DNA from 4 places in the Kitasatospora azatica KCTC 9699 genome. Region 4 is predicted to be linked to each of the others. Evidence: riboswitches for the same ligand, from Rfam matches in the RefSeq annotation. Region 4 holds a riboswitch; each other region holds the start of a gene.
The links. Region 4 has a riboswitch for cyclic di-AMP ahead of BR98_RS35700 (transglycosylase family protein). Riboswitches for the same ligand answer to the same signal wherever they lie in the genome.

Region 1 (7,405 bases), on a different contig from region 4:
CGGCGCCGCGGCGTCGCCCGTCGCGTCCTCGATCGAGCCGCCGGCCAGTCCGGCGGCGGCCGCCGCCCGGATCGTCTCGGCGACGTCCTCGGGGGCCGGGCCGAAGCCGCTCTCCAGGTCGGCCGAGACCGGCAGATGGGTGGCCGCCACGATCGAGCGCGCGTTGGCCAGCGTCTGCTCCCGGTCGACCAGGTTGGCCCCGTCGGCCCGGCCCAGCGCGAAGGCCAGTCCGGCGCTGGTGCTGGCCAGCGCGGGGAAGCCGAGCCCGGTCAGCAGCCGCGCCGTCCCGGCGTCCCAGGCGTTGGGGATGACGAAGGCGCCGGGCCCGGTGTGGAGGTCGCGGAAGGCGAGCGCGCGGCGGCGCTGGTCCTCGATGGTCAGCTGCACGGGGGCGTCCTTTGGGAAGTGGCGGAGGGTCAGTGGCGGAGGGTCAGCGACGGCGGGAGAGCGCGACGCCGGTCAGGCAGAGCCCACCGCCGACCAGGCTCAGCAGTGCCGGCACCTCGCCGAGTATCGCCCAGGACATCAACACCACCAGGGCAGGCACGGCGTAGGTGGTGGCGCCCATCCGTCCGGCGGTGGTGCGGGACAGGGCGTAGGCCCAGGCGCTGAAGGCGAGTGCGGTGGGGAACAGGCCCAGGTAGACCAGGTCCAGGGTGGCCGAGAGCGGGGCGTGCGCGAGCTGGGAGACCAACTGCCCGCTGAACGGCAGGCAGGCGACCGTCCCGAGCAGGCAGCCGAAGGCCGTCACCTGCAGCGCGCCGGCATGGCGCAGCGCGGGCTTCTGGGCCACCACGCCGGCCGCGTAGAGCAGCGCGGCAAGCAGGCAGAGCAGCACCCCGAGGAGCGAGGAGGAGCCGCCGGCGCGGGACAGTCCCACCACCACGGCGCCGGTGAACGAGACGGCGACCGCGATCATCAGCTGTCGCGGGAACCCCTCGCGGAGCAGGAGTCCGCCGAGCAGCGCGATCAGCACCGGGCCGAGGTTGACCACCATCGCGGCGGTGCCTGCGTCGACCTTCTGCTCGCCCCAGTTGAGCGCCACCATGTACAGCGCGAACCAGAGCAGGCCGGAGACGGCGATGCCGGGCCAGGCCGCTCGCGGCGGCAGCGGCTCGCGGCGCACCGCCCAGGTCGCCAGCAGGGCCACCGAGCCCACCGCCAACCGGCCCAGCGCGAGCGGTCCGGGGCCGAAGTGGGCGGCGGCCGTGCGGATTCCGACGAAGGCCGAGGCCCAGAGCAGGACCGCGATCGTCGCTGCGGCCACCGCCTTGCGGTCCAGGCGAGCGGTGTCGGCGGGGGCGGTGAGGTCCATGGGGGTCAAGCTAACGGGCCGTCCGGAATCGGGACAGCGATTATCGGGATGATCGGGTAGTAGCTCGGTAGCTCGGTGCGCCGGCGGTTCAGGTCTCATGGGCGGGTGCGGGAAGCGGCAGCTGCAGGTAGGCCGAGCGGCCGGTCCGGCGGGCCTCGACCGCCGCCTCCAGCAGGGCCAGCCGGCTCGGTCGCAGCTCCTGGCGCCAGTCGGCGAGCGAGCGGACCGAGTACTCCGAGTGCTCGGCGGGATCCAGCACCAGGCCGGCGAGTTGGGCGTGGGAGAGGGTGCCGCCGTCGAAGACCACACCGATCTTGAACGGCCAGTCGCCCGAGGCCGCGACGAAGAGCAGCGCGAGCAACGGCGGGACCGGGTGCTGAGGCAGCGTCAGGCCGGTCTCCTCCCACACCTCGCGCCGGGCGCAGTCCCACGGATCGCTGCCGAACTCCATGTTGCCGCCGGCGAACTGCCAGACCTCGGGGTCGTAGACGGACTTCAGCAGCAGCGGGTGGCCGTCCGGGTCGGTGAAGTGGACGGCGCCGAAGAGGATTCCGTGCGGCAGGGTGCGCAGGTAGTCGGCCAACGGCAGCTCGGCCAACGGCAGCTCGGCCAACGGCAGCTCGGCCAACGAAAGCTCGGCCAACGGGAGTTCGGTCGGTGGGGCGGCGGGCTGGAGTTCGGCCGGCAGGACGGCGGGCGGGTGGACGTCGGTCATCGGACTCCTCGGGGCGGTGCGGGGCTCAGTCCGCCTCGACCTCGCCGTCCAGGTACACCCAGGCACCCTCGTGGCGGACGAAACGGCTGTTCTCGCGCATCGTCCCCGAGCTGCGGCCCTCACGGTAGTAGGCGCGGAACTCGACGGTGCCCGAGGTGTGGAACGGGCCGCCGTCCGTGCCCCCGAGGATCTCCAGGCGCTCCCAGCGCAGCTCCGGCGCGAGATCCAGCGCGCTCGGCCGGGTGTCCGGGTGCCAGCTGCTCAGCAGGTAGCCGACGTCCTGGACGACGAAGGCCGAGTAGCGCGAGCGCATCAGCTGCTCGGCGGTGCTCGCCTGGGCGAGACCGCGGTGCAGTCGGCCGCAGCAGTCGTCGTAGCTCGCCGGCAGGCCGCACGGGCAGTCGCTCGTGCGGGTGGCGGCGGGCTTCTTGGCGGGGCGGGTGGTTCGTCGGGACATGGCCCTATTCTGACGGGCCGATTCCGACGGACGCCGGGGCGCCCCGGCTCAGGGGAGCTGGAGCTGCTGGCCGGGGAAGATCAGGTCGGGGTTGCCGCCGACCACGCCGAGGTTGTCCTGGTAGAGCTGGGTCCAGCCGTCGAGGTGGTGGCTGGTGGCGATGCCGTAGAGGGTGTCGCCGCTCTGCACGGTGTAGGGGCCGCCGACGGGGGCGGGCTGCGAGCCGGGCTGCGGTGCGGGCGCGGGCATCGGGGCGGGCTGGGGCTGAGCGGGCACGGAACCGGGCGCCGGTGTGCCGGGCTGCGGCTGCGCCGGAGTGGTCGGCGTAGCGCTGGGCGTGGTGGGGGCTGGCGCGGGGGGCTGGTCCGCCGGGGAGTGCTGGTGGCGGGCGTGCCGGGAGCGGAGGACGCGGGCGCCGGAGTGGCCGTGGTCGCCGGTGCGCTCGGCGTGCCGGCGGTCGGGGCGGTGGGCGTCGGCGGGGTGGCCGGCGGCGCGTCGGTGGGGGCGGTCGGCGTCGACGGCCCGGACGTCGGCTTGTCGGGCTTGTCGGACTTATCCGGCTTGCCGGGCGTGGTCGACGTCGGCGCGCTTGGCGCCGGTGTCGGCGTGGTGGTCGCCTGGGCCAGTCCGGACACCGACTCGCAGCCCGGCCAGGCGCTCGGCCCGCGGTCGGCGAGCAGCTTCTCCGCGATGGCTATCTGCTGGTCCCTGGTGGCGTGCGAGGGATCGGCGGCGTACTCGTCGCCGCCGTAGGCGACCCAGTCCCGCGCGGTCAGGTGCAGCCCGCCGTAGAAGCCGTTGCCGGTGTTGGCGACCCAGTTGCCCGCGGTCTCGCACTGGGCGACCGCGTCCCAGGTGGTGCTCGGCGTGGCGTGGGCGCCGGTCGCGGTCAGCAGCGGCAGGGCCAGGCCCGCGCCCGCCACGGTGGCGGCGGCCACGGCGCGGTCGGTCTGGGTCGGGCGGCGGTGGCGGCCGGAACCGGAAAACACCATGGAACGTCCCTCTCCGCACGCCTGCGAGGTGAGCTGTCGGGTTCGGACCGGGAGGTTGGCCCGGCCACCCGCGCGGATCGGATCCGGCGGGCGGCTTCACCCCAAGCCGTGGGAGACGGCACTGAACCTGGGTCCCCCGCCCCTGCCCAGAGGTGTCGTCGTGGTCCCGGAAAGCGCGGTGGGCAGGACTCGGCGTACCGCGTTCGGGTGCCCGCTGTGGCGGGTTGCAGGGAGACTAGACGGATCATCACCTCGATAACAACCCCGCATCGCACACGTCACGCCAGAATCACAGAAGCCTCGCTGGTCCTACGACTACGGACTGATTGGGACACGGTCGGGAGTCGGCCGGGAGTCGGCGGGGAGCCGACGGGGAGCCGACGGGGAGTCGACGGGGAGTCGGACTATTGCGCCGGACGGCTGATCACGGGTGACCGCCACCGGCGCGCGGCGTGCGCGGGCCGCGTGAGCTGAGGCAGCGTCGGACAAGCCCTGTTCGTTCATGAGAGAGGCCGCAGCCATGGCGTCACCCGCTGCCGGGACCCAACGCAGCTCCCCGAAGCACGCGCTGCGGCGGGAGGTCGGCCTGGTCGGTCTGCTGTTCGCCTCGGTCGGCGCGATCATCGGCTCCGGCTGGCTCTTCGGCGCCGAGAAGGCCGCCAAGGCGGCCGGCCCGGCGGCCCTGCTCTCCTGGGGCATCGGCACGGTCGCCATCGTGCTGCTCGCCCTGGTGCACGCCGAGCTGGGCGGCCTCTTCCCGGTGGCCGGCGGCACCGCCCGCTACCCGCACTACGCCTTCGGCGGCTTCGCGGGGATGTCCTTCGGCTGGTTCACCTGGCTGCAGGCCGCCACCATCGCGCCCATCGAGGTGCAGGCGATGATCGGCTATGCCCAGCACTGGACCTGGGCCGACGGGCTGCTCCACGCCAAGGACCAGACGCTGACCGCCTCCGGCTTCGTCGTCGCGGCCGCGCTGCTGGCGGTCTTCGTGGCGATCAACTTCTTCGGAGTCAGGTGGCTGGCGCGCACCAACAACGCGGCCACCTGGTGGAAGATCGCGGTCCCGGTGCTGACCATCCTGGTCTTCGGCATCAAGGAGTTCCACGGGTCCAACTTCAGCAGCCAGGGCTTCGCGCCGTTCGGCGCCCGCGGCGTGCTCGCGGCGATCAGCACCAGCGGGGTGATCTTCGCGCTGCTCGGCTTCGAGCAGGCCATCCAGTGGGCCGGGGAGAGCACCCACCCGCGCCGGGACATCCCGCGTGCGGTGCTCGGCTCGGTGCTGATCGGCAGCCTGATCTACATCCTGCTGCAGGTGGTGTTCATCGGCGCACTGCCGGCCAACACCTTCTCCGGCGGCTGGGACCAGCTGACGTACACCGGAATCAGCGGCCCCTTCGCCGGCCTCGCCACGCTGATCGGCCTGGGCTGGCTGGCCTCGGTGCTCTACATCGACGCGATCATCTCGCCTGCGGGCACCGGCCTGATCTACGTCACCTCCAGCTCGCGGATCACCTACGGGCTGAGCCGCAACGGCTACGCACCCGAGTCGATGCAGGCCACCGACCGGCGTGCGGTGCCCTGGCTCGGCCTGCTGATCGCCTGGGTGGCCGGGGTGCTCTGCTTCCTGCCGTTCCCCAGCTGGCAGAAGCTGGTCAGCTTCATCACCTCCGCCGTGGTGCTGATGTACGCGGGCGCGCCGCTCGCCTTCGGCGTCCTGCGCAAGCGCTTCCCGGCCATGGAGCGCTCCTACCACCTGCCGGCCGGTCAGATCATCTCGCCGATCGCCTTCGTGGTGGCCAACCTGGTGATCTACTGGGCCGGCTGGGACACCCTGTGGCGGCTCGGCGCCTCGATCCTGATCGGCTACCTGCTGCTCGGCTCCTACGCCGCCTACGCCAGGTCCAAGGGGCTGCCCCGGGCGCCCCGGATGGACTTCCGGGCCGGGCAGTGGCTGCCGGTCTACCTGGCCGGAATGGGCGTCCTCTCCTGGCAGGGCCAGTTCGGCGAGGGCGCGACCGGGAACCTGCCGCTCTGGTGGGACATCGCGGTGATCGCCGGCTTCTCGCTGGCCGTCTACTACTGGGCGCTGGCCGTCTCGCTGCCCGCCGCCGAGATCGAGCGCAACATCGCGGACGTCGAGCTGCTGGACGCGGGCGGTCACTGAGAGCGATCGGGCCGGTCGAAGGATCAGGTCGGCCGAACTTCGCCCCCTCCCGGAGCGCCGCACCGCCGACGGCGGCCGCCCGGTACAGGATGAGGACAGGGCATGACCGGGCGAGGTGGACGATTTGGACGACTCCCGCTTCCCGTTCCTCGACGGCGTGGCAGGGGTGCTGGTCGATGGCGGCGGCAGGATCCTGGACTGCACGGCCGCAGCCGAGCAGCTGCTCGCCCTCCCCGCGAGCACGCTGCGCGGTCGGCGGGTGCGCGAGCTGCTGATCGAGCCGACCGAGGGCGGCGTCGACGGCGAGGGTGAACCCGGTCTCGGTTGGGCCGGCCGGGCCACCGTGCGCACCGGCGGCGACAGCCCGCTCGACCTGGAGGTCAGAATCCTCACGCTTCGCGGCGCGGCCCCCGGCAACCGGCACGCCGCCCGCTTCGTGGTGCTCGGCGCACCAGCCGACACCGCCGACCGCTGGCGCCAGGACGAGGCCTTCACCCGGGAGCTCTTCCTGCAGGACCGGATCGGCCTGGCGGTCTTCGACGAGCAGCTGCGGATCGTCCGCACCAACACCCACCTGCTGCCCTACTCGGGCGTGCCGAGCTCGCTGCCGGGCGGCCGGCTCGGCGACTTCCTCCAGCCGCAGGACGCCGAGGCCCTGGAGTCCCACCTGCGCGAGGTGCTGCGGACCGGCCGCCCGCTGGTGCTGGCCGAGGAGCTGGCCCGCACCCTGGTCGACCCGCGCAGCGGCCGGATGATGGCGCTCTCCGCCTTCCGACTGCAGGCCGCCGACGGCACGGTGATCGGCGCGACGGTGCTGTTCACCGACATCACCGAGCAGTACCGGGCCCGCCGCCGGCTGGCCCTGCTGCACGAGGTCACCGCCGCCGCCGGCCACACCCTCTCGATCACCGAGAACGCCCAGCACCTGGCGGACGCGCTGGCCGACGGCTTCGCCGACGTGGCCGTGGTGGAGATCGCCGCCGCCGTCTTCACCGGTGCCGAGCCGGTTCCGGACGCCGACGGCCGCCTGCTGCTGCGCCGCACCGCCGTCGCCGGCCCGCCCGAGGCGGTGCCCGCCCCCGGGGACCCGGTGCTGGTCGGCCCGGCCGGCGACACCGGACCCGAGGACCCGGCCGAGGCTTGGACGATCACCGTCCCGCTGAACGCCCGCGGTCTGCTGCTCGGCCGGATCACCGCCCGCCGCGACCGCTGGAAGGACACCTACGAGGAGGAGGACCGGGCGCTGATGCGCGAGATCGGCGCCCGCGCCGCGCTCGGACTGGACAACGCCCGCCGCTACGCCCGCGAGCACCGGGCCGCGATCGGCCTGCAGCGCAGTCTGCTGCCGCCGGCCGTGCGCTCGGTCGCCGCCGTCTCCACTGCCAGCGTCTACCTGCCCACCGACACCGTCGGCGGGGTCGGCGGCGACTGGTTCGACGTCATCCCGCTCTCCTCGGCCCGGGTGGCGTTGGTGGTCGGCGATGTCACCGGCCACGGGCTGCACGCCTCCGCGACCATGGGACGGCTGCGCACCGCCGTACGCACCCTGGCCGACCTGGACCTGGAGCCAGACGAACTGCTGGTGCACCTGGACGACCTGGTGGCGCAGCTGCTGGTGGAGTCGGCGCTGGTCGCGGACATCGACCTGGACGCGGAGTTCGGCGCCGGCAGTGCCTCGGTCGCGGCCTCCGAGTACGCGTCGAAGGCGCGGCCGGCCCGACCGGGCCGTCCCGAGCCGAGCACCTTCGGCGGCACCTGCCTG
Region 2 (7,405 bases), 4.6 Mb from region 4:
CCGGGGCACCCGGGACGAGGGTGGCGTCGAGCTGGTACTGCCAGCCGTAGCCGGGCTGGTTGAACCACGGCGCGATCGGGCCGGCGTGCACCTTGAAGGTCTTGAGGACCCGGTAGTCGTGGTAGTTGCACCCCGCCGCCGGGTTCCCGTCCAGGCTCTGCGGCGGGATCGAGCGGCTCGCGTACGGCAGCCCCTCGGGCGCCAGGAAGGACCCGTACTCGCTGCCGAAGCGGTCGATGTGCTGCCCGGGCAGCAGCGGCTGCTCCAGCTCGATCGGCTGCCCGTTGAGGCCGATCAGGTACCCGTTGGAGGGCGGGTACTTCCAGGAGCCGGCCGCCGAGTCGTAGTACTGGTTGAGGAACTCCTGAGCCCCGGCCCCTCCGGTGCGCTGGTAGCCGATCAGTTCACGACCCACCGGGCCGGTGGTCGGCAGTTGCTCGGGCCCGAGCCGTGGATCGCCGCTCTCGAATGCGGCGGAGCACTGGTCGGAGGGCAGTGCGTCCGCGTGCGCCACGGGGGCGACGGCGAACGCGAGGAGGGCCGTGGCGGCCAGGACGCTGGTGCGCTGGAAAGTGACGATCACTCACGCAGGGTAGCGCGCAGGGCAGTTGCTTCGCCGGGATTCAGGCCATGTCCGATCAGATACGCTTCGATGCTCCCGTGCCGCTGCCGGATCCGCTCCAGCACCCCGGTGAGCAGCTCGGGCGTCGCCGGGTTGCTGAGCCGCACGTTCCCGTCCGCGTCCAGGTACTCCACCGGCCCGTCCTGCAGGCCGAGCCCCTCGTTGGAGCGCAGGTAGTCGGCGATGATCTGCTCGTCCGAGGCACCGAGCAGGTCCAGCAGCACCGCCACCGCGATCCCGGTCCGGTCCTTGCCGACCGCGCAGTGCAGCAGCGCGGGCAGCGCACCCGGCGCGAGCAGCCTGCGCAGCAGGGCGACCAGCACCGGCCCGGCGGTGTCGGCCATCAGCGGGTAGAGCTCGACGAGCGGCGTGCCGGTGCGGTCCTCGCCGTCCTGCGGCAGGAACGGGAGGTTGGTCAGCTCCACGTCCAGGTCGTGCAGCCGGTCCGGCCAGTGGTCGAGCTCGGCGGGGTCGCGCAGGTCGATGACGGTGCGCAGCCCGAGTTTGGCCAGCCCGTGGGCACCCTCGGGGGTCAGCTCGTTGAGCGTGGCGGAGCGGTAGAGCCGGCCGGGGCAGACCTCGCGCAGGTTGCGCAGGCCCGGTATCTGAGGATCAGTCATGCGCCGGACGGTACCGGCGGTGCCGGGTCAGCGCGAGGACATATCGGCGTCGGCCGTCGCCCGGGGCGCGGTGGCCGCGCAGCTCGCTGCGCACCCCGTGGCGGCCGAGTGCGGCCCGCAGCTGCGGCAGGTGCGGGCTGCGGCGGGCCGCGCCGTCGTGCAGCGGGTGGACCAGCACCTCGCCGCCGGGCGCGGTGACCCGGACCAGTTCGAGCAGGGCGGCCAGCTGCGCCGGTGGCCCGAACAGCTCGGGGTAGGCGAAGAGCAGGTACGAACTGAGCGTCAGCGCGAAGGTCCCGTCCGCGAACGGCAGGGCGGGCAGCGCCGCGGCCAGGTAGCTGCCGGGGTTCGTGGCCCGGTCGGCCGCGAAGAGCCGGCGGGCCCGGTCCCAGCTGCGCAGGTACTTCTCGTACGGGAGGTGCCGCGGCGCCAGGTAGCGGTGCGGCGCGGCGGGCATCGCGCGGGCCATGGTGCGGCGGGCCCGCTCGGCCTCGGCCAGGAGTTCGGCGGCGGGCCGCGCATAGGCGGGGTCGGCGGCCACCACCCGGCAGCCGAGCTCCCTGGCCTCGGCCACCAGCGCGGCGGCGCCGCCGGGGCAGTCGAGCACCGGGCCGGGCAGCGCGCGCAGCCGGGCCCGGGTGAGGCCGAAGAAGGCGCAGTACTCGTCCAGCGGGCGGGAGGTGATCAGCACGCAGCCCAGCCGAACACGCGGGCGCCCGCTCCGCATCCGGAGCGGGACGCCCCGTCGCCGCAGCGGAGCGGGGCGCCCGGTCGCCGCTGACGGCCGTTCAGCCCGCGAGCATGGCGCGGGCGGCGGCCCGGGAGACGCTGGTCAGGCCGTGGGTGATCCGGACGGTCAGGAAGATCAGCAGGATGCCCGCCAGCGAGGTGCCGGCCACCTGCCAGAACGAGCTCAGGTAGTAGTCGTGCCGCACGCCGTGGCTGTCCTGGTAGTCCAGCACCCGGTAGCCGGGCCAGCCGAGGTAGTGCCGGAAGACCCAGTTGTACGCCGGCAGCAGGGCCATCGACAGACTGCACGCCCAGAGCGTGACGGACAGGCAGAAGCTGAAGACGTGCCAGGGGAACATCACCACCTGGTACGCCGCCGCCTTCCACCCCGCCGGGTCGGCCAACTGGGCGTTGGCGCGCGCCCAGAAGCCGGGGCGGCGCGGCACCACCGGGGCGGGCGCGGCCAGCCGCTGACCGAGCAGCCGGGCGATCCGGCCGCGCTCCACCGCGCCCTGGCCGCGGGCACCGGCCAGCAGCAGCGCCAGCACCGGCAGTCCGAGCACGGTGACCAGGGTGCCGGCGCCGAGCGCGAAGACGGTGACGGCCCAGCTGAAGCCGAGCACCGCGGTGACCAGCGAGCCGGCCACGTAGCCGAGCTCCCGGTAGGACTCCCGGGCCCACGGGGCGCGCCAGAAGGACGGGGTGTCGTACTCGTCGAACCGCGTAGTCGTCGTCATGCCTCCAATCTGCCCGGCGGCGGCCGGCGCCGGTACCCGGCTGCCCGGCGGACCGGAGGTGGGGTTAACCCCCCTGCCACTCGTGTTCGAGCAGCGAGTACTGCAGCGCGTCGTGCCAGGTGTCACGGAGGTACAGGTCGTCGCGGATCCGGCCCTCCAGCTGGAAACCGACCTTGCGCAGCACCCGGGCGGAGGCCAGGTTGGCCGGGTCGAGCCGGGCGGCCAGCCGGTGCAGGCCGAGTTCGCCGAAGCCGAACCCGCAGAGCAGCCGGGCGATCTCGGTGGCGTAGCCGAGCCCCCAGGCGTCGCGGCGCAGCGCGTACCCGATGAACGCGGCGCGCTGGCTGTCGGCGCCCTCGACGCCGAGCACCGCGTTGCCGAGCGGGACGGCGTCCTCGCCCTCCTCGGTCAGCGTGACGGCCAGCCGGTAGACGGTGCGCGGCTCGTTCTCGGCCTCCTCCAGGTAGAGCGCGACCTGGTCGGCGCAGTCCTCCCGGTCGCGCGGCTCGAACGGCAGGTAGCGGGCGGTCTCGGGATCGCCGAAGATCGCGTGCAACGCGTCGATATCGCGCGGCACATGATGGAACTCACGGATCGTCAGCCGTGGCCCGGTGAGCAGGACGGGGTGCATGGCACGTACGGTAACGGGCCCGGGAGCGGTTACCGTACCGGTCATGGACGACGAGGACCTGCGGCTGGCGCCCCGGCCGCACACCGCTGAGCTGCTGCGTTGGGCCGAGCAGCAGGGGCTGGACCCGGTGCCGCAGGGGCCGCTGAACGCGGTGCTGACGCTGCTCGAACTGGGTGACGCCAAGTTGCACGACGGCTTCCCCGAGCTCAGCTCGGCGCTGCTGCAGGAGCTGCTCTACGAACGGATCCACCTGTACGTGCAGCCCCGCCAGGACCAGGACCCGCTGGCCTACGGGGCCGCGGTGCGGCTGCTGGTCGATCACCAGCGGGCCGCCAAGCGCCTCAACGCCAAGCGGCAGCAGCGGCTGCACGAGGAAGCCGAGTGGCAGGGCGAACTGCTGGCCGGGCTGCTGCGCCAGCCGCACCTGCTGACCTGGCCCCGGCTGTACGCGCTGCTGCTCTGGCAGGCCGGGGTGGACACCGAGGACCTGGACGCGGTGCGGGCCTGGCTGGCCGGTTTCCGCGAGCTCGGCGAGGCGGAGCGGATCATCGCACTGGCCGCGCTGACCGAACTGGACCAGCCGGAGGGCGTCGAGGGCTGGACCGAGGGCGTGCTGCTCTCGATCGGGATGGCCACCGACGGCGCCCGGCTGCTGGTGGAGAACCGGCTGATGCAGCGCAGCTACCGCAACCTGGCCGGGCTGAACGCGCTCGGGCTGCCGATGCCGGCCGAACTGTCCGGGGACTTCCCGGCCTTCGAGGCGGCCGTGCAGGCCGAGGCGCTGCGGCTGCTCGGCGAGTGGACGGTTCCCGGACTGCCGGAGCTGCTGCTGACGGAGTACCAGGACCTCGCGCCGGAGCCGGGCGCGGCGGAGGTCGACCGGTACATCGTCCAGCGCGGGCTGGTGGAGCTGCCGGACATCGCCGACTGGCCGACCGACGAAGCCGCCGCCGAGGCGGGCGACGAAGCCGCCGGACAGGCCAACGAGGCCGCCGGAGCGGCGGGGGACGCTACGGAGTGACGCCCTGCGCCTGCAGCCAGGCCACCGGGTCGACCGGGGCCGCGCCGCCGGGGCGGACCTCCAGGTGCAGGCGCGGGCTGGTGCCGCTGCCGGTGGCGCCGACCTTGCCGAGCGCCGTGCCGGGGGCCACCTGGCCGGCGGTGACGGTGATCGAGGCGAGGTTGCAGTACCAGAGCTCGGTGCCGTCGGGCAGGGTCTGGATCACCCGGTAGCCGTAGCTGCCGGACCAGCCGGCCGAGCTCACGGTGCCGCCGGTGACGGCGACCACGGGGGTGCCGGCGGGGGCGGCGAAGTCCAGTCCGGTGTTCAACTGCGCCCAGGGGGAGCCTGGCGCGGTGAGGGTGTACTTGGCGACGGGGAGCCGGGCCTGCGCACCCTGCGGTGGGGCGGCCTCGACCGGGGGAGCCGGCTCGGTCGGGGCCTGCGGTGCCTGCGCCTCGGGGGCCTGGACCTGCGGGGCCTGCGCGGCGCGCTTGGCGGCGGCCTCCTGCGCGGCCTCCAGGCGGGCGGCCTCCTCGGCGGCGGTGCGTGGGTCGGCCTGCTGCTGGATCCGGGCGGCCAGCGCCAGACCCGGGTCCGCGGCGCTCGCCGCGGGGCTCTCGTCGGGTGCGATCACGGCGGTCGCCGGGGCGCTCGCCGGGGTGGCGGCCGCGGCAGCGGTGGCGGTCAGGCCGGTGGTGGCGCCGAGTGCGGCGGCCATCGCGGTGACGCCGAGTACCGGGGAACCGGAGCGCGACTGGCGGGGCAGCCGGTGGCGGGGAGTCTCCTCCGGCGCACCGGCGTGATCGAGCAGAGCCGGAGTATGCGTCAACGCCACGGGGGCGCGCTCCTTTCCTTCCCTCGCGCCTACCGGGTTAGCTGACGGGTTCGGAGAGGAAGGTCTCCTACGGACCGGCCCCTGATGGGAGACAGTCCGATTCACCCCAAGGAACGGTGGTTCCCCGGCTCCCTTGCCCGCATTTTTGACAGGTTCAGGATTAGGCGACGGCGCACGGTGCCGTTCGGGTACGGCGTTGCCGACCGCGCTGCGTTATCAAACGTTAATCCCAGGAGCCCCTGATTCCAAGCCATACCAGGGGGATTGGCACACCCTTACTTTGGGTGCCGAACTGAGTACGCGTACTCATGTGACGGGCACCGGAGTTGGCGATCCTTCAAGCATGACTTCCTCGGTTCAGCCGCGGACCACGTCCGCCTACTACGTCCAGGCGATCCTCTCCTTCGCCCTCGCCGCCGGTGGCCTTTCCATCGGCATCGCCTATCTGCCGGTCAGCGCCTGGATGCGGGCTTTCCTCGCGCTCGGCCTGCTCTACACCGTCACCTCCGCCTTCACCCTCGCCAAGGTGATCCGTGACCGGCAGGAGGTCGGCGAGATCGTCACCCGGGTCGACCAGGCCCGACTGGAGAAGCTGCTGGCCGAGCACGACCCGTTCCGGGTCGAGAGCTGACCCGGCGGTCCGGAGGCGGTGCCCAGGAGGGGTTGACGGCTATGGCTATTAGCCATAGCTTTGTGGGTGTCGGTAGCAGCCGGCACCCACCTCGTCAGGCCAGGAGGCCCGTCGTGAACGCCACCACCGCACCGCAGACCCGGTACCTGCAGCTCGCCGGCGGCACCCTCGCCTACGACGACACCGAAGGCGAAGGCACCCCCGTGGTGCTGCTGCCCGGGATGCTCGACTCCCGCGCCGTCTACCGGCACCTGCGCCCACTGCTCACCGCCGCCGGACACCGCGTGATCACCATGGACCTGCGCGGCTTCGGCGAGTCCTCGATCGCCTGGGACGACTACGGCCCGGCCGGCGCCGCCGCCGACGCCCTGGCCCTGCTGGACGAGCTGGGCATCGAGCGCGCCGTGCTGGTCGGCAGCTCCTACACCGGCGCCAGCGTGGTCAAGGCCGCCACCACCGCGCCGCAGAAGGTCGCCGGGATCGTGCTGGTCGACGCCTTCGTCGAGAACCTGCCGCAGAACGCGCTGATGCGCGGCCTGGTCCAGCTGACGGGCTCGGCGGTGCTCGCCTTCCCGAAGGTCTGGGGCTGGTACCTGAACAAGATGGCCTACCCCGGCGGCGTCACCCCCGAGATCGCCGCCTACAACGCCCGCCTGGAGGCCGCGCTGCGCACCCCCGGCCGCAAGCAGGCCACCCGGGGCTACGTCCGCGGCAACTCCTCGCCGATCGGCTGGACCGAGGGCGTCGAGTGCCCGGCGCTGGTGCTGATGGGCACCAAGGACCCCGACTTCCCGAAGCCGGAGGTGGTGGCCGACCGCCAGGTCAAGGCGCTGAACGGCCGCAAGGTGATGATCGACGGCGCCGGCCACTACCCGATGGCCCAGTTCCCGCAGGCCGTCGCCGACGCCCTGCTCCCCTTCCTCACCGAGGTGTCCTGATGCCCCGCGCCGGACTGACCCCCGATGCCGTGGTCGACCACGCCCTCGCGCTGATCGACGAGCAGGGCCCCGAGACCCTCACGCTGGCCGCCGTGGCCGCGCGGGCCGGGGTGGCGGCCCCCTCGCTCTACAAGCACGTACCCGGGGGCCTGGCCGGACTGCGCCGGCTGATCGCGGCCCGGGTGACCGGCGACCTGGCCGCCCGGCTGCGCGCGGCGATCGCCGGACTGCACGGCCAACCGGCCGTGGAGGCACTGCTGCGGGCCTACCACGGCTACGCCACCGAGTACCCGCGCCGCTACGCCGCCCTGCCGCAGGCCCCCTCGGCCGGCGACGAGCAGCTGATCGGCGCGGGCACCGCCCTGGTCGGGGCGATCTTCTCGGTGCTGGAGGGCTACGGGATCGAGAACTCCGAGGCCGTCCACGCGGCTCGCACCGTGCGCGCCCTGGCCCACGGCTTCGCCTCGCTGACCATCGGCGGCGCCTTCCAGCTCAGCGAGGAGCTGGCGGTCACCCAGGACCGGCTGATCGCGGTGCTGACCGCCGGCCTGCGGGACTGGCCGGGCACGGGCACGGGCACGGGCACTCAAGGGTGATTCATCCCCTGGTGTGATGGTTAATCCATCGGATAGGACTAAAGTCCCATGGACTGCTGATCC
Region 3 (7,405 bases), 1.0 Mb from region 4:
AAGAAGATCACCAGGTCTCCCGGTCGCGCTTCGGCGAGGCTGATCCGCTGCCCCCCGAACGCCTGCGCCTGCGAGGTGCGCGGCAGGGTCACTCCGGCCTGCCGCCAGCTCCAGTACATCAGACCGGAGCAGTCGAACGCGCCGGGCCCGGTGGATCCGTACACGTACGGGGAGCCGACCTTGCTCAGCGCGGCAGCCAGCGCCACCGCCGCCCGGTCCGAGGAGGGCGGCAGGTTGCCCAGGTCGATCCGGTCGGTGCCACGGGTGGCCCGCTCCTGGGCCTCCTTGGCGTCCTGGGAGACCAGCTGGGCCCGCTCGGTCGCGGTCAGGCTGTTCAGCAGCGCCTGGGCGCTCTTCAGCCGGGCCTGCACCTGCTGCTTGCTCTGCGCCAGCGCGGCCCGCACCGCCTCCAGCTCGACCAGCTTGCCGGAGGCCTCGGCGCGCCGCTGGTCCAGCTTGCGCTGCTGCTGCTGCACCTCGCGCAGCGAGTCGGCGCGCTGCTGCCCGGCCTGGGCCAGGCTGCGGGCCTTCGCCAGGTAGTCCTGCGGGTCGGAGGAGAGCATCAGCTGCACCCCCGGGTCCATCCCGCCGGCCCGGTACTGGGCGGCGGCCACCATGGCCAGGTCGGAGCGCATGGTGTTGAGCGAGTCCTGCGCCACGGCCACCTGCTGCTGCAGGCTGCCGGCCTCGCGCTGCAGCCGTTTGGCGTCCTCCTCGGCCGCGTTGGACTTCTCCGAGGCCTGCTCGGCCTCCGCGTAGAGCTGGTCGACCTGCGCCTTGACCTCGTTCCGGTCCGGCCGTGGTGCCGCCTGCGCGCCCGAGCCGGCCGTTATCGCCAGCGCGGTGGTCGCGGCAGCGGTGACCGCCAGCACTCGGGCGAGCCGCCGCGCGGCGCCCTGCGGGGGAGTACGGCCCGGAGGTACCGGGCGCTGCGGCATCGCCATGGGCTTGACGACTCCAATCGTCCAACTGAGGTCCGAGCGCAGACGTTAGCGAGTCAGGACGGACGAGTCCAAACCCCTACCGATACGAATATTTGATCACCAATCGGACATTTATACGAGAACAGCCCGACTTCCCAAGGGAAGCCGGGCTGTCTGCTGACGTCTCGTCAGGGGCGCACGATCGCCGAGATCGGCATCACCGTGGCGGACTCGTAGCGGACCACCGCGCCGGTGTGCGGGGCGTGGATGACCTGCCCGCCACCGACGTACAGGCCGATGTGGTGCATGTCGCCGAAGAAGACGATCAGGTCGCCGGGCTGGGCGTCGGCGATGTTGGTGCCGATGTTGGTCCCCGCCCCGGCCTGCTCCTGCGAGGTGCGCGGGAGCGAGACCCCGGCCTGCGCGTAGGCCCACTGGGTCAGGCCCGAGCAGTCGAAGGTGGATGGGCCGGCGGCACCGTAGACGTACGGCGAGCCGAGCTTGCTGACGGCGGCGGCTATCGCGGCCTGCGCGTGCGAGCCACCGGTGCTCGGCACGCTGGGGGTGCCGGCCGGCGCGCTCGGCGTGCCCAGGTCGGTGCGGGTGGTGTCGCGCGAGGCGGCGGCGCTCTGGCTGGCGGCGGCCTTGGCGTCCGCAGCGGCCTTGTCGGCGGCGGCCTTGGCATCGGCGGCGGCCTTCGCCTCGGCGGCGGCGATCGCCTGCTTCTGCTGCTCGGTCAGCGTGTTGAGCAGGTCCTGGGCCTTCTTCAGCTTGGCCTGGGCCTCGTCCTTGGTGGCCTTCAGCTGCTGGGTGGAGGCGTCCAGCTCGGTGAGCTTGGCCTGCGCCTCGGCCTTGTCCTGGTCCAGCTTGCGCTGCTGCTGCTGAAGCTGCTTCAGGGTCTCGGCCTGGGTGCTGTTCAGCTCGTTCAGCGAGCCGGCCTGGTTCAGGAACCGGTCGGGGCTGGTGTTGAGCATCAGCTGCACGGTCGGCGAGATGCCGTTGTTCGCGTACTGGTCGGCGGCCACCCCGGCCAGTCCGGACTGCAGGTTGGTCACCTGGTCCTGCTGGCGGGCGACCTGGTCCTGGATGTCGCTGACCTGCTTCTGCAGCGCCTGCTGCTTGACCTGCGCACCCTCGTAGCTCTGGTTGGCAGCCTCGGCCTGGCCGTTCAGGTCGTCGACCTGCGTCTTGACCTGGTCGAGGGTGGGAGTCGGATCGGCGTGCGCACCGGTCTGCGACGAGAGGGCGACGGCGGTCGCGGCAGCGGCGGTCAGGATCGACGCGCGTGTTCGGCCGACGGGCTTGGGACGACGATGGGACGCCACGAATCCTTCTTCCTTCGACCGCCTACCGGGTGAGCTGACGGGTTCGGGCTGGAAGACTGCCCTACGACGCCTCACCGACCGTCAGGTCGACCTGGCGCCGATTCACCCCGGAGGAACGTGTGGTTCCCCGGCTCCGGTCCGCAGCTCCCCCGCAGGGGCTCCCCGTCGGGCAGTCAACTGCCCGTGCCGCTTTCCAGACTCGGCGGTAACCCCCGCTGCCACCCGGGTCGGGTGAACGCCATCGCGGTGGTCCGGTTGACGACCCTAGTAACAGATCCGTGATCTGTTCAAATCTTTGTCGGAAGAATCGTCCAACTTTGACTGTGAGTGATACGCGGGTCACCGGAAGGTGATCATGAAGTGTACGAACAGGTGTCCGGGCTCACATCGAGGCGTGAGAGAACGTCAGGTCCGCCGGATCAGGGCCGGCGGATCGTGTTGATGGACCCGATCGAGGCGGCGTCCGCGATCCGGATCACGTCACCGGTGTGCGGTGCGTGCACGGCCTGGCCGTTGCCGATGTACATCGACACGTGGTGCAGGTCGCCGCCGTAGAAGATCAGGTCGCCCGGCTCGGCCTGGGCCAGGCTCGGCACCCGGGTGCCGACCGAGACCTGCTCGTAGGTGGTGCGCGGCAGCGAGACGCCGGCCTGCCCGTAGGCCCACTGGGTCAGGCCCGAGCAGTCGAAGTAGGTGGCACCGCTGGCGCCCCACTGGTAGGCGTGGCCCAGCTTGCTGAGCGCGGCCTGCACCGCGGCGCCGGCGTAGCCGGAGGCCGGCGGCAGGTTCAGCGGGGCCCGGACGTCGCTGCGCGAGGCACGGTCGGCCGCCCGCAGTGCGGCCTGGTCGGCGGCGCTGAGCGAGGAGAGCAGCTTCTGCGCCGCTGCCAGCTTGGCCTGCACGTCCGCCTTGGCCGCGTTCAGCGCCTGGGTCGAGCGGTCCAGCTCGGCCAGCGTGTCGGCGGCTTCCTTCTTCTCCTGGTCCAGCTTGCGCTGCTCGGACTGGAGCGACTTCAGCGCGTCGGTCTGGGTCGAGGTCGCCACCTGCATGCTGGCGGCCTGGTCCAGGTACTGCTGGGGGTTGGAGTTGAGCATCATCTGCACCGAGGAGTCGATTCCCCCGTTGCGGTACTGGTCGCCCGCCACGGCCGCCAGGCCGGACTGCAGCTCGGTCACCTGCTGCTGGGTGCGGGCCACCTGGTCCTGCAGCTGGGAGGCCTGCTGGCGCAGCTGGTCGCCGCGCTCCTTCTCACCGTTGTACTTCTCGGTGGCGGCTTCCTGCTGGCCGTTCAGGTCGTCGATCTGCGCCTTGACGTCTTCCTTCGACGGCTTGGGGTCGGCCCAGGCTCCGGTCTGTGCGGAGAGGGCGACCGCGGTCGCCGCAGCGGCGGTGAGCACGGACACCCGCGCGCGGCTCGGCTGCTTGGGACGGCGGTGGGACGCCAAGGGACAGCTCCTTCTTCTACCGGGCTCACCCGATCGGGTGAAGTGACCGGAAAAATAGGTTTGACGCCAGACCCTAGTGAACATCACATCTTCGCGCCACTCCCCCGCCGGTGCGAACTACCTTTGGCGCAGCGCCTTTCACCGACTCTTCACCGGGTGAACCCCGGTCAGTACCCGAACGGTACTTCAGGGACGCGACAACCGGTTCAACAGCAGGGTCGACGCCACCGGGCGTGCGCCGACTTTGCGCACGCCGTCGGCGACCTCCCGGTCGGCCGACACCACGACCACCGGGCGGCCCTGCGGCTCGGCCCGGACCAGCTGGCGGATCAGCTCGTCGGCGGTCTGCCCGGTGCGGCTGAACCGCACCCGCACCCCGCGCGGCGGCGCCATGATCACCGGCACGTCCAGGTCCTGGCCGTCGAAGACGCAGGTCACCTCGGCCTGGGTGCGCTGGGCCAGCATGGCCAGACCGCCCAGCAGCCGCAGCCGCTGCTGTTCCAGCGGCAGCGTCGGGTAGCCGGTCTTGGTCACGTTGTAGCCGTCCACCACCAGGTGCACCTGAGGGATCGCCAGCAGCTGGTCCAGCAGCGCCGGGTCGTCCTCCGCCAGGCCGCGCCGGGCCACGTCGTGCGGCGAGGCCGAGCCGGGCACCACGGCGTCCACCAGGTCGGCCGGGTGCAGCTGGGTGACCGGCAGCGCCAGCTCGCGCTGCAGGCCCTGGGCCGACTGCAGCACGGTGTCCAGCAGCAGCCGCAGCCGCATGTCCTCCACGCTGCGCCCCTCGCGGGCGGTGCGCCGGCCGGTCTCCAGCGCGCTCTCCAGCTCGGCCACCCGGTGCTTGAGCCGGCGGTTCTCGCTCTCGGCGGCGCCGCGCTCGGTGGCCGCCGCCGCCTTGGCCTCGGTGAGCTCGCCCTGCAGCTTGCGGCTCTCGGCCTGGGCCCGGCGGGTGTCGCTCTCCAGGCTGCGCAGCTTCTTGCGCAGCGACTCCAACTCCTTGCGGGTGCCCTCCGACTCGGCCCGCTGACGCTCCAGGTCGGTGCGGGCGGCGGCCCGGGTGGTGGCCAGCTCCTCCTGGAGCTTCTCCACCAGCCGGGCGGCCTCCGCGGCGGCGTCCTCGACGCCGGCCCGCTCGGCCTGTTCGCCGGCCTCGGCCACCAACCTGGTCCAGCCGCGCGGGCGCAGCAGGTAGGCGGCGGCCGCCACGTCCAGCGGCTCGGCTGCGCCGGGGACCTGGCCGGCCTCCAGGGCCTTGACCAGGTCCGGCTGGCCCAGGCGCAGCCGGTCCGCTATCCGCAGCCGGAAGACCGGCTCGGCCTCCAGCGCCGCGGCCAGCGCGGTGCCGGCGTACTTGGCGCGGCGGGCCGGGGTGAACTTGGCGTACGGACGCAGGGTGGTCGGCAGCTCGGCGGCCGGCAGCCCGCCGAGCGCGTCGGCGGCCAGGCCGACCACCCGGCGGCGGACGCCCTCGGGGAGCGGACGCTCCAGCTGCTCGGCCGCGCCTTCGTCAGCCGCACCGCCGTCGGGTGCACCATGGCCGGCCGCACCGCTCTGGGGCGCGTCGTTGCCGGACGTCCCGGTGTCGGGCGCGTCCTCGGCAGCAGGCGGCTGCCCCTGGGGCTCGGCGGCCTCCCTCGCTGCGTCCATCGCGTCCTCGGCTCCGATCCTGGTCTGCTGACTCACCACTCGGTGCAATTGTCTCGTGCGTGGCGCCGCGAGGAACACCACGCCCCGGTCGACCCGGAGGGTCAGCCGGTCAGCTCGCGTTCTCGGCGTCCGGCCGTGCCACCAGCTCGACCTGGTCGACCGCGTTGCACCAGCGGCAGCGGATCGACTCCACGCTCTCGCTGAGCACCTCGCGCTCCTCCACCTTGGCCTCGCCCGCCAGGTCCAGATGGACGTACTCGACCACCTTGGAGGACCGGGTCACGTCGAAGCGGGTCAGGTTTCCGCAGAGCGTGCAGCGCCAGCGGGTCTCGGCAGTGGGCACGGGGACAGTCATGGGGCGGGGTCCTCTCGGCTGGTCCCTGGTCCGGGCCGATGCTCCGGCCAGGCCTCAAGCCTAGGGCCTCGACCTGCGACCGCAGGCACCGGATACCGGTCCCGACCAGCATCCGGACGGCTCGAACAGCCGACCGGTTGGTTCACCCAGTCGCCGTACACCGCTGTGTCGGCACCCGCACCGCGCGGAATGGATCCGGCCATGGCGCTCCCGAGGACGCAGTCGGCCCCGCTGGTCAGCTATCTGCTGATCGGCCTGAACTGCCTGGTCTTCCTGGCCGGACCGAGCGGGCTCAACTCGGAATGGGGATCAGCCCGGCCGGAGGCTGGGGGAGGTCGGACCACCGCCGAGCGCGCCTGTGCGGCGCAGCGCTACCAGCAGCGTTGGGGAGCCGTCCCGGCGGAGCTGCTGAGCAACCGTCCGCTGACCGCGGCTCAGCTGGCCGGGGCCGCCGCACCGCTGCCGGACTGCCCGTTGCGGCCCACCCCGGGCAAGCTGCCGGCCGTCTCGGTGTTCAGCTCGCTCTTCGTGCACGGCGGGTGGCTGCACCTGCTGGGCAACATGCTCTTCCTCTTCGTCTTCGGCCCGGGGGTGGAGCAGCGGCTCGGACGGGTGCGCTTCCTCCTCTTCTATGTGGCGGCGGGCGCGCTGGCGGCCTACGGGTACGCGCTGACCACCGGCAACGGGCCGGAGGCGCTGCGGCCGCTGGTCGGGGCCTCCGGGGCGATCGCGGGGGTGCTCGGCGGCTACCTGCGGCTCTATCCGAAGGCCCGGGTCACCGCGCTGGTGCCGCTGCTGTTCTTCCTGCCGCTGCGCTTCCCGGCCTGGCTGGTGCTCGGCCTCTGGTTCGCCGTCCAGTGGTGGTCCGCGCACGACGCCCTCCCGGGGGTCGCCTACCTGGCCCATGTGATCGGCTTCGCGGCGGGGTTCCTGGCGGTGTGGGTCGGGAGCAGGCGTGCCCGATACGCTGATCCCACGACCTATCAGGGAGCCCCCCAGTGATCACCGCCATCGTGCTCATCAAGACCAGCGTCGACCGGATCCCCGAGATCGCCGAGGCGATCGCCGCGATCGACGGGGTCAGCGAGGTCTACTCGGTCACCGGCGGGTACGACCTGGTGGCGATGGTCCGGGTCCGCCACCACGACGACCTGGCCGAGGTGATCCCCGGCCGGCTCAACAAGGTCCCGGGCGTCGAGCACACCGAGACCCAGATCGCCTTCCGCACCTACTCCCAGCACGACCTGGAGGCCGCCTTCGCGCTGGGCCTGGACGGCTGACGCCCGCTCAGCGGCTCAACCGCCCAGCGGCTCGCTGCCTCAGCGGCGGGTGTCGGCGACGCAGCGCCCGCCCTCGTTGCGGTAGCTCCAGCGGGCGCCGTCACTGACCAGCTCGCGCACGGCGCCGAGGAACCGGTCCAGGTGCTCCTCCGGGGTCCCGGCACCGAAGCTGACCCGGATCGCGTTGAGGCTGCGCTCGCCCGGCAGCGAGGGCTCGGGCGCACCGCACTGCGAGGGTGACGCCTCCTCGGAGCCCAGCAGCGTCCGCACCAGCGGGTGCGCACAGAACAGCCCGTCCCGCACCCCGATCCCGTACTCCGCCGAGAGCGCCGCCGCGAAGTGCGAGCTGTTCCAGCCCTGCACCACGAAGGAGAGCACGCCCACCCGCGCGGCGTCGGTCCCGAACAGGCTGAGCACCTTGACCTCGGGG
Region 4 (7,405 bases):
TCCTGATCGTCTTCACCGCCTTCTACCAGCGCTGGCTCAAGCGCAACGACCAGGCCGCGATCTGACGGCCGGCCGGACGACAGCAGCGACGAGACCCACGCAGGAACGGAAGGCAGGCCACCCGATGAGCACCACCGCAGACCTCCCCACCCAGGGGACCAGCACCGCCCCGCGCGCGCAGCGGCCGATCGCCGCCCGACCCGCCCGGGTCCGCCGACGCGGTCAGAGCAGCCGAACCGCCACCGCGCTCTCGCACGGCGTGCTGGTCCTGGCCAGCCTGATCGCGGTCCTCCCCGTGCTGTACATCTTCTTCATCTCGCTCGGCCCGGACAAGATGGACTACCTGCACCCCGGGCAGATCCTCGGCAAGGCGACCCTCGCCAACTTCGGCAAGGTGCTGGGCCAGACGGACTTCCTGACCTGGTTCCTCAACTCGATCCTGGTGGCCGGCGGCACCTGCATCGTCGGCGTGCTGATCGCCGCCAGCACCGGCTACGCGGTCTCCCGGATGCGCTTCCCCGGCCTGCGCCCGCTGATGTGGTCGCTGCTGGTCACGCAGATGTTCCCGATCGCCGTGCTGATCGTGCCGATGTACTACATCATGGCCAACCTCGGCCTGCTGGACAGCTACGGCGGTCTGATCCTGGTCTACGCCAGCACCGTGGTCCCGTACTGCGCCTGGCTGCTCAAGGGCTACTTCGACACCATCCCGGTGGAGATCGACGAGGCCGGCCGGGTCGACGGGCTCTCCCCGTTCGGCGCGTTCTGGCGGCTGATCCTGCCGCTGGCCCGCCCGGGCCTGGCGGTCGCCGCCTTCTACACCTTCCTGACCGCCTGGGCCGAGGTGCCGTTCGCCTCCACCTTCCTGCTCAGCTCCGGCAAGTACACCCTCGCGGTCGGCCTGACCACCTTCGTCAGCCAGTACGAGAGCCAGTGGAACCTGATGGCCGCGACCTCCGTGCTGATCGCACTGCCGGCCTCCGCCTTCTTCTACCTGGTCCAGAAGCACCTGGTGACCGGCCTGACCGCGGGCGCCGCAAAGTCCTGACGTACCGTCAGATCCAGTACCTCCCCCACGTCTTCTCCTCGTTCTCAAGGGATCTGCCTTCCATGACCCAGGCTTCCACTGCTCAGAGCGCGGCCGACACCTCCCGGCCCGTCCTCGCCACCGCCGAGACCCAGGCGACCGGCGAGCCCAGAGGCTGGTGGCGGGACGCGGTCATCTACCAGGTGTATCCGCGCAGTTTCGCCGACGCCAACGGCGACGGCATGGGCGACCTGCCCGGCATCCGCAGCCGGCTGCCCTACCTGCGCGAGCTCGGTGTGGACGCGGTCTGGCTCTCCCCGTTCTACGCCTCCCCGCAGGCCGACGCCGGCTACGACGTGGCCGACTACCGGGCCGTGGACCCGATGTTCGGCAGCCTGCTGGACGCCGACGCGCTGATCCGCGACGCCCACGCGCTGGGCCTGCGGATCATCGTCGACCTGGTCCCCAACCACTCCTCCGACCAGCACGAGTGGTTCCAGCGCGCGCTGCGCGAGGGCCCGGGCTCCCCGCTGCGCAGCCGCTACCACTTCCGTCCCGGCCAGGGTGCCGACGGCGAACTGCCCCCCAACGACTGGGAGTCCATCTTCGGGGGCCCGGCCTGGACCCGCTCGAAGAACCCGGACGGCACCCCGGGGGAGTGGTACCTGCACCTGTTCGCCCCCGAGCAGCCCGACTTCAACTGGGAGAGCAAGGCGGTCGCCGACGAGTTCCGCTCGATCCTGCGGTTCTGGCTGGACATGGGCGTCGACGGCTTCCGGGTCGACGTCGCGCACGGCCTGGTCAAGGCCCCCGGCCTGCCCGACCTCGGCACCCACAACCAACTGCACCTGCTCGGCAACGACGTGATGCCGTTCTTCGACCAGGACGGCGTGCACGAGATCTACCGCGCCTGGCGCGAGATCCTCGACGAGTACCCGGGCGAGCGGATCGCGGTCGCCGAGGCCTGGACCCCCACCATCGAGCGCACCGCCAACTACGTGCGCCCCGACGAGATGCACCAGGCCTTCAACTTCCAGTACCTGAGCACCTCCTGGGACGCCGCCGAGCTGCGCGCGGTGATCGACACCTCGCTGGCCGCGATGCGCCCGGTCGGCGCCCCCACCACCTGGGTGCTCTCCAACCACGACGTCACCCGGCACGCCACCCGCTTCGCCAACCCGCCCGGCGGCACCCAGATCCGCACCCCCGGCGACCGCGAGCTCGGCCTGCGCCGGGCCCGCGCCGCCACCCTGCTGATGCTCGCGCTGCCCGGCTCGGCCTACGTCTACCAGGGCGAGGAGCTCGGCCTGCCGGACGTCACCGACCTGCCCGACGAGGTCCGCCAGGACCCGTCCTTCTTCCGCGCCAGCGGCCAGGACGGCTTCCGCGACGGCTGCCGGGTGCCGATCCCGTGGTCCGGCACCGCGGCCCCCTACGGCTTCGGCCCGCAGGCCGGCGGCCCCAGCTGGCTGCCGCAGCCCGCCGAGTGGGCCGAGCTCAGCGTCGAGGCGCAGACCGGCGACCCGACCTCCACCCTGGAGCTCTACCGCGGCGCGCTGGCGATCCGCAAGCAGCACCCGGACCTCGGCGCGGGTGCCGACGTCCAGTGGCTGGACACCCCGCCCGGGGTGCTCGCGTTCCGCCGCGATTCCTTCGTCTGCGTCGTCAACACCACTGGCACGGCCGTGGAGTTCGCCGATCCGGGCCGACTGCTGCTGAGCTCCGCAGTGGACGCAGTGCCGGGCTTGATCGCTGCTGACAGCACCAGCTGGTGGGCGGTCTGAGATGGTTGCAATAGGCTCTGGGATCGTGACTACGGCGCGACTTTCGGACATCGCGGCGCAGGCGGGGGTCAGCGAGGCCACCGTCAGCCGCGTCCTCAACGGCAAGGCGGGCGTCTCCGCGACCACCCGTCAGACGGTGCTGGCCGCGCTCGACGTGCTCGGCTACGAGCGGCCGACCCGGTTGCGCCAGCGCAGCGCGGGCCTGATCGGCCTGATCACCCCGGAGCTGAGCAACCCGATCTTCCCCGCGCTGGCCCAGGTCATCGAGCAGGTGCTCAGCCGGCACGGCTACACCCCGGTGCTCTGCACCCAGACCCCGGGCGGCTCCACCGAGGACGAACTGGTCGAGATGCTGGTCGAGCGCGGCGTGGCCGGGATCGTCTTCGTCTCCGGCCTGCACGCCGACTCCACCGCCGACCACGACCGGTACGCCAAGCTGACCGGCCGCCAGGTCCCGTTCGTGCTGATCAACGGGTACAGCGACCGGATCGCCGCACCGTTCATCTCGCCCGACGACCGGGCCGCGATGTGGATGGCGGTCCAGCACCTGGCCGAACTCGGCCACGAGCGGATCGGTCTGGCCGTCGGCCAGCGCCGGTACGTGCCGGTGCTGCGCAAGATCGAGGGCTTCACGGCCGCGATGCGGTCGGTGCTCGGGGTCAGCGCCGAACAGGCCGAGGAGCTGGTGCACCACACCCTGTTCAGCGTGGAGGGCGGGCACTCGGCGGCCGGCGTACTGCTGGACCGCGGCTGCACCGCGATCGTCTGCGGCAGCGACATGATGGCGCTGGGCGCGATCCGCGCGGTGCGCCAGCGCGGTCTGACCGTGCCGGGCGACGTCTCGGTGGTCGGCTTCGACGACTCGCCGCTGATCGCCTTCACCGAGCCGCCGCTGACCACCATCCGCCAGCCGGTGGAGGCGATGGCCACCGCCGCCGTCGACGCCCTGCTCGAGGAGGTCGGCGGCGAGCCCGCCCAGCGCGCCGAGTTCATGTTCCAGCCCGAGCTGGTGATGCGCGGCTCCACCGGCGCCCGGGCGCGGTAGGGCCTGTCCGGCCTGTCCGGTCGATCCTGCCGGATCGGCCGGGCCCCGAGGCCGCTGCGCCGGGCGGCGGCGTCGACAGGCGCCCGGCCGGCCCCGGTGCCAGCATCGGGGCATGGCGCAAACATCCCAGCAGCACGAGCCCAAGCAGCCGGCGCCGGCGGTCCGAGTGGACCGCCGGCGCCGACTGCTGTTCGGCGGCATCGGCCTGGCCGTGCTGGTCGGCCTCGACTTCCTGTACGCCGCGACGGTGCCGCGCTGGTGGTCCCAGCGGGTCGGCGACGCGGTGGACGGCAAACTCTCCAGCGGCCTGCTGCTGGGCCTGCTGACCGGCATCACCTGCACCCTGCTGCCGCTGCTGGTGCTCTGGTTCGGGCTGCGCCGGGGACAGCCCTGGAAGGTCCGCGCGGCCTGGATCACCGGCGCCCTGGTGATCGCCTCACCGAACCTGTGGACGCTCGGCGTGGTGGTCGGCAACGGCAGCGGCGCGCACGCGGGGCAGCGCACCATGGACGTCAACGCCCCCTGGTTCCGCGGCGCCTCGCTGCTCGGGGCGCTGATCGGAGCGGCGGTCTTCGGCGCGCTGCTCCGGTACACCCGCCGACGCCGCGCACCCGGGCCCGCGCCACGCTGAACTCAGGCCCCGTCAGCTCACGGCCGAAGGCCGCTCCCCGGGTACGGGGAGCGGCCTTCAATCGGTCCTGCGGCGGGGTCAGACCCGGCCGGCGAAGTCCGGGGTGTAGTTGGCGATGGTCTCGTACTTCACGCCCGCGCTCGGGTTGGCGGCCTCGACGTACTTGCCGTTACCGATGTACAGGGCGACGTGGTAGACGCCGGAGGCGCTGCCGTTGTTCGACCAGAAGAGCAGGTCGCCGGGCTGAACGTTGCTCAGCGAGACCCGGGTGCTGGCGGCGGCCTGGTCGGCGGCGACGCGCGGGATGGAGACGCCGGCCTTGGCCATCGCGGCCTGGGTCAGGCCGGAGCAGTCCCAGCCGCCGTTACCGGTGCCGCCCCAGATGTAGGCCTGGCCGACCTGGGACTCGGCGAAGGTGATCGCCTTGGCGAAGGCGCCGGTGGCGGTCTGCGCGCTGGCGGTGGTGGCGGTGGTGGTCTGGGCGCTGGTGGTGCGCACGGCCGGGGTGGCCGGGGCGCTGGCGGCGTCGTTGTCCGAGGACTTGTCGCTGCTCTGGGTGGCCGGGGCCGGGGTGACCACGGTCTTGGTGCCCAGGGTGAGGTGCTGACCCGGGTAGATCAGGTTCGGACCCTGGGTCAGGACCGACTTGTTGAGCTCGTAGAGCTTCTGCCAGCCGCCGTCCACGTTGTGGTTCTGGGCGATCTTGGACAGCCAGTCACCGGAGGCCACGGTGTAGCTCTCGTTGACCGTGGTGGTGGTCGGCTGCGGTGCGGCCGCGGTGGCGTCCTGGGAGGCGCCGCGGTGGCCGGAGTGGCTCTGGGCGCTGCCCTGGTCGGCCTTCGGGGTCTGCGCGGCCTTCGGGGTCTGCGCGGGCTGCGGGGTCTGCGCGGGCTGGCTCTTCGCCGCGGCGCTGGTGTCCACGGTCGGGGCCGCGCCACCGCGGGTCAGGCCCGCCTGGATGGAGCAGACCGGCCAGGCGCCGGGGCCCTGGTCGGCGAGCACCTTCTCGGCGGTCGCGATCTGCTGGTCCTTGGTGGCCAGGTCGGCGCGCGGGGCGTACTGGGTGCCGCCGTAGGCCGCCCAGGTGGAGGAGGTGAACTGCAGGCCGCCGTAGAAGCCGTTGCCGGTGTTGATCGACCAGTTGCCGCTGCTCTCGCAGGCGGCGACCTTGTCCCACACCGAGACCGGCGCGGCGGAGGCGGTGGTGGCGGTGACGCACGGCAGGGTCAGGCCCAGGCCGATCAGGCCGGTCGCGGCGATGACGCGCTTGGCGGTGCGGGACGGGCGGTCCGTGGCAGTGGTGGGCAGCATGAAGACGCGTTCCTCTCCTACGCCTACGAGGTGAGCTGTCGGATTCGGGCTGGAGTTGCCCGGCCGTGCTGAGCACGGCTTCACCCCTAGCCCCTGGCGGCCGGTCCGTGGACCGGTGCCGGGGCGGCTTACCTGGTTCCCCCGCTCCTGCCGTGGTGCGTTTTCGCGCTGCCAGCGGTGCCGGTGGCAGGACTCGGCGTCCGGCCCACTGGGTCCGTGTGACCACGAACGGGGAGCACGTTAGACAGAGATAAGTTGAATCCGCAAACAGCTGTGATCGGCGTCACATCGCCTTCACCAGCCCTTCAAGATCGACCGGGGTGGGTATCTGAGGGGGTGTCGGCGCCCGCTGGGCCAAGGGGGCTCGGCGGTGGGGGAGTTGCCGGTCCTTCAGGGTGACGGTTCGTCGGCGGACGGACCTTTCCTGACCCAGCCTCAGCGGTCCGTTCCGACCGCCCGCGACCGGGCCCGAGGTCCCGCAGTTACCGTTTCGAGACCAAAGCCGACTCGCCCTCAGATGTCCGTTTTGCCCGGTCATTGGCGTCCCGTCAGCTCGGGTTGCCCGCCGTCTTCCGTGCTCGGGTCCGCCGCCGGCGTCTCCGGTGCTCCGGTCGGCCGCCGGCGTGTCCCCTGTCCGGAAACGCCGACGGCCCCGCTCCCGCCCTGGCGGGCGGCAACGGGGCCTTGAACTGGTGCGAGGGCTACCGAGAGGTCTCAGGCCTGCTCGGCGGGCTCCTGCGGGTCTTCCTCGACGGGCGCGGGCAGCGCGGCCAGGTACGCCGAGGCGACCAGCTGACCGACCGTGGGGTAGGCGCCCAGCGGCGCGGCGCTCGGGCAGCCGGTCTGCTCGCTCGCGCCGAGCAGCAGGTCGCCCGCCGCCTCCGGACCGATCACCAGCGGAGCCAGTGCCGGGCGCTGCGAGCCGGTGGCCCGCAGGTGCTCGACGGCGCCGGCCACCGAGCCGGGCACGTCCAGCGCGGCCGCCACCACCGGCACCGCCAGGCGGGCCGCGAGCAGCACGCCGGTGATCCCGGCCGCCGCGGCGGCCTCCTCGCCGCCGACGGTGGTCAGCACCACGCCGTCGGCCGAGGTGGCGATGGCGAACAGCCGGGCCCGGTCGGCGCGGGCCAGGCCGGCCTCGGAGAGCCGCACGTGCACCGCCTCGGCCAGCAGCGGGTGCGGACCGAGCACGTCGGTCAGCAGCGCGCCGGTGTCGGCGGCCAGCTGCTGCAGCTGCGGCAGGTACGGGTGCGGGCCGAACAGCAGCGGGACCAGCACCGGCGCGGGCAGCCCGGCCTCGGCGGCCGCGCCCAGCAGCGACTCGACAGTGGGGATGGTCGGCTGCCCGCCGGTCTCGCCCTCGGCGGCCTGGGCGGCTTCGGCGGCCGACGGGCCGGGCAGCCAGCCCGCCGCGGCCTCGATGCCGGGCTGCTCGCCGCGGATCACCGAGAGCAGCTCGTTCACCACCGCGACCGCCTCCGGGGTCGCCTCGGCGGGGACCGCGAGGACGAGCGCCGGCGCGCCGGCCGGCACCTCGGGCCGCTCGGGCCGACGGTGGCGCCCCCGTGCCCGGGAGCCTGGCGTGCGGACGGGCAGTGGTGCGCCCG

Region 1: it holds a riboswitch for cyclic di-AMP, as region 4 does, so the genes downstream of both, BR98_RS40085 (transglycosylase family protein) here and BR98_RS35700 (transglycosylase family protein) in region 4, are expected to answer to the same signal.
Region 2: it holds a riboswitch for cyclic di-AMP, as region 4 does, so the genes downstream of both, BR98_RS16180 (M23 family metallopeptidase) here and BR98_RS35700 (transglycosylase family protein) in region 4, are expected to answer to the same signal.
Region 3: it holds a riboswitch for cyclic di-AMP, as region 4 does, so the genes downstream of both, BR98_RS31360 (C40 family peptidase) here and BR98_RS35700 (transglycosylase family protein) in region 4, are expected to answer to the same signal.

Annotation. Positions count from the first base shown of each region.
Region 1 covers NZ_JQMO01000002.1:1,062,008-1,069,412, reverse strand. Annotated here, with positions in the region: gene BR98_RS05025 (isocitrate lyase/PEP mutase family protein) at 1-387, opposite strand, end outside; gene BR98_RS05020 (DMT family transporter) at 431-1,315, opposite strand; gene BR98_RS05015 (NUDIX domain-containing protein) at 1,404-2,030, opposite strand; gene BR98_RS05010 (YchJ family protein) at 2,056-2,487, opposite strand; gene BR98_RS40095 (LysM peptidoglycan-binding domain-containing protein) at 2,536-2,736, opposite strand; gene BR98_RS40090 (hypothetical protein) at 2,869-3,240, shown strand; partial or broken gene BR98_RS40085 (transglycosylase family protein) at 3,189-3,479, opposite strand; cyclic di-AMP (ydaO/yuaA leader) riboswitch at 3,482-3,650, opposite strand; gene BR98_RS04995 (APC family permease) at 4,000-5,643, shown strand; gene BR98_RS04990 (SpoIIE family protein phosphatase) at 5,759-7,405, shown strand, end outside.
Region 2 covers NZ_JQMO01000003.1:1,130,345-1,137,749, forward strand. Annotated here, with positions in the region: gene BR98_RS16150 (TNT domain-containing protein) at 1-583, opposite strand, end outside; gene BR98_RS16155 (tyrosine-protein phosphatase) at 580-1,242, opposite strand; gene BR98_RS16160 (hypothetical protein) at 1,235-1,933, opposite strand; gene BR98_RS16165 (sensor domain-containing protein) at 2,031-2,708, opposite strand; gene BR98_RS16170 (GNAT family N-acetyltransferase) at 2,773-3,339, opposite strand; gene BR98_RS16175 (hypothetical protein) at 3,383-4,360, shown strand; gene BR98_RS16180 (M23 family metallopeptidase) at 4,350-5,177, opposite strand; cyclic di-AMP (ydaO/yuaA leader) riboswitch at 5,189-5,354, opposite strand; gene BR98_RS16185 (YiaA/YiaB family inner membrane protein) at 5,521-5,808, shown strand; gene BR98_RS16190 (alpha/beta fold hydrolase) at 5,922-6,746, shown strand; gene BR98_RS16195 (TetR-like C-terminal domain-containing protein) at 6,746-7,342, shown strand.
Region 3 covers NZ_JQMO01000003.1:4,648,078-4,655,482, reverse strand. Annotated here, with positions in the region: gene BR98_RS31365 (C40 family peptidase) at 1-944, opposite strand, end outside; gene BR98_RS31360 (C40 family peptidase) at 1,112-2,248, opposite strand; cyclic di-AMP (ydaO/yuaA leader) riboswitch at 2,253-2,404, opposite strand; gene BR98_RS31355 (C40 family peptidase) at 2,668-3,693, opposite strand; gene BR98_RS31350 (NYN domain-containing protein) at 3,880-5,340, opposite strand; gene BR98_RS31345 (hypothetical protein) at 5,450-5,695, opposite strand; gene BR98_RS31340 (rhomboid family intramembrane serine protease) at 5,897-6,697, shown strand; gene BR98_RS31335 (Lrp/AsnC family transcriptional regulator) at 6,694-6,975, shown strand; gene BR98_RS31330 (aminotransferase class V-fold PLP-dependent enzyme) at 7,015-7,405, opposite strand, start outside.
Region 4 covers NZ_JQMO01000003.1:5,685,440-5,692,844, forward strand. Annotated here, with positions in the region: gene BR98_RS35675 (carbohydrate ABC transporter permease) at 1-65, shown strand, start outside; gene BR98_RS35680 (sugar ABC transporter permease) at 125-1,048, shown strand; gene BR98_RS35685 (glycoside hydrolase family 13 protein) at 1,111-2,811, shown strand; gene BR98_RS35690 (LacI family DNA-binding transcriptional regulator) at 2,813-3,856, shown strand; gene BR98_RS35695 (permease) at 3,969-4,487, shown strand; gene BR98_RS35700 (transglycosylase family protein) at 4,566-5,798, opposite strand; cyclic di-AMP (ydaO/yuaA leader) riboswitch at 5,806-5,968, opposite strand; gene BR98_RS35705 (hypothetical protein) at 6,513-7,405, opposite strand, start outside.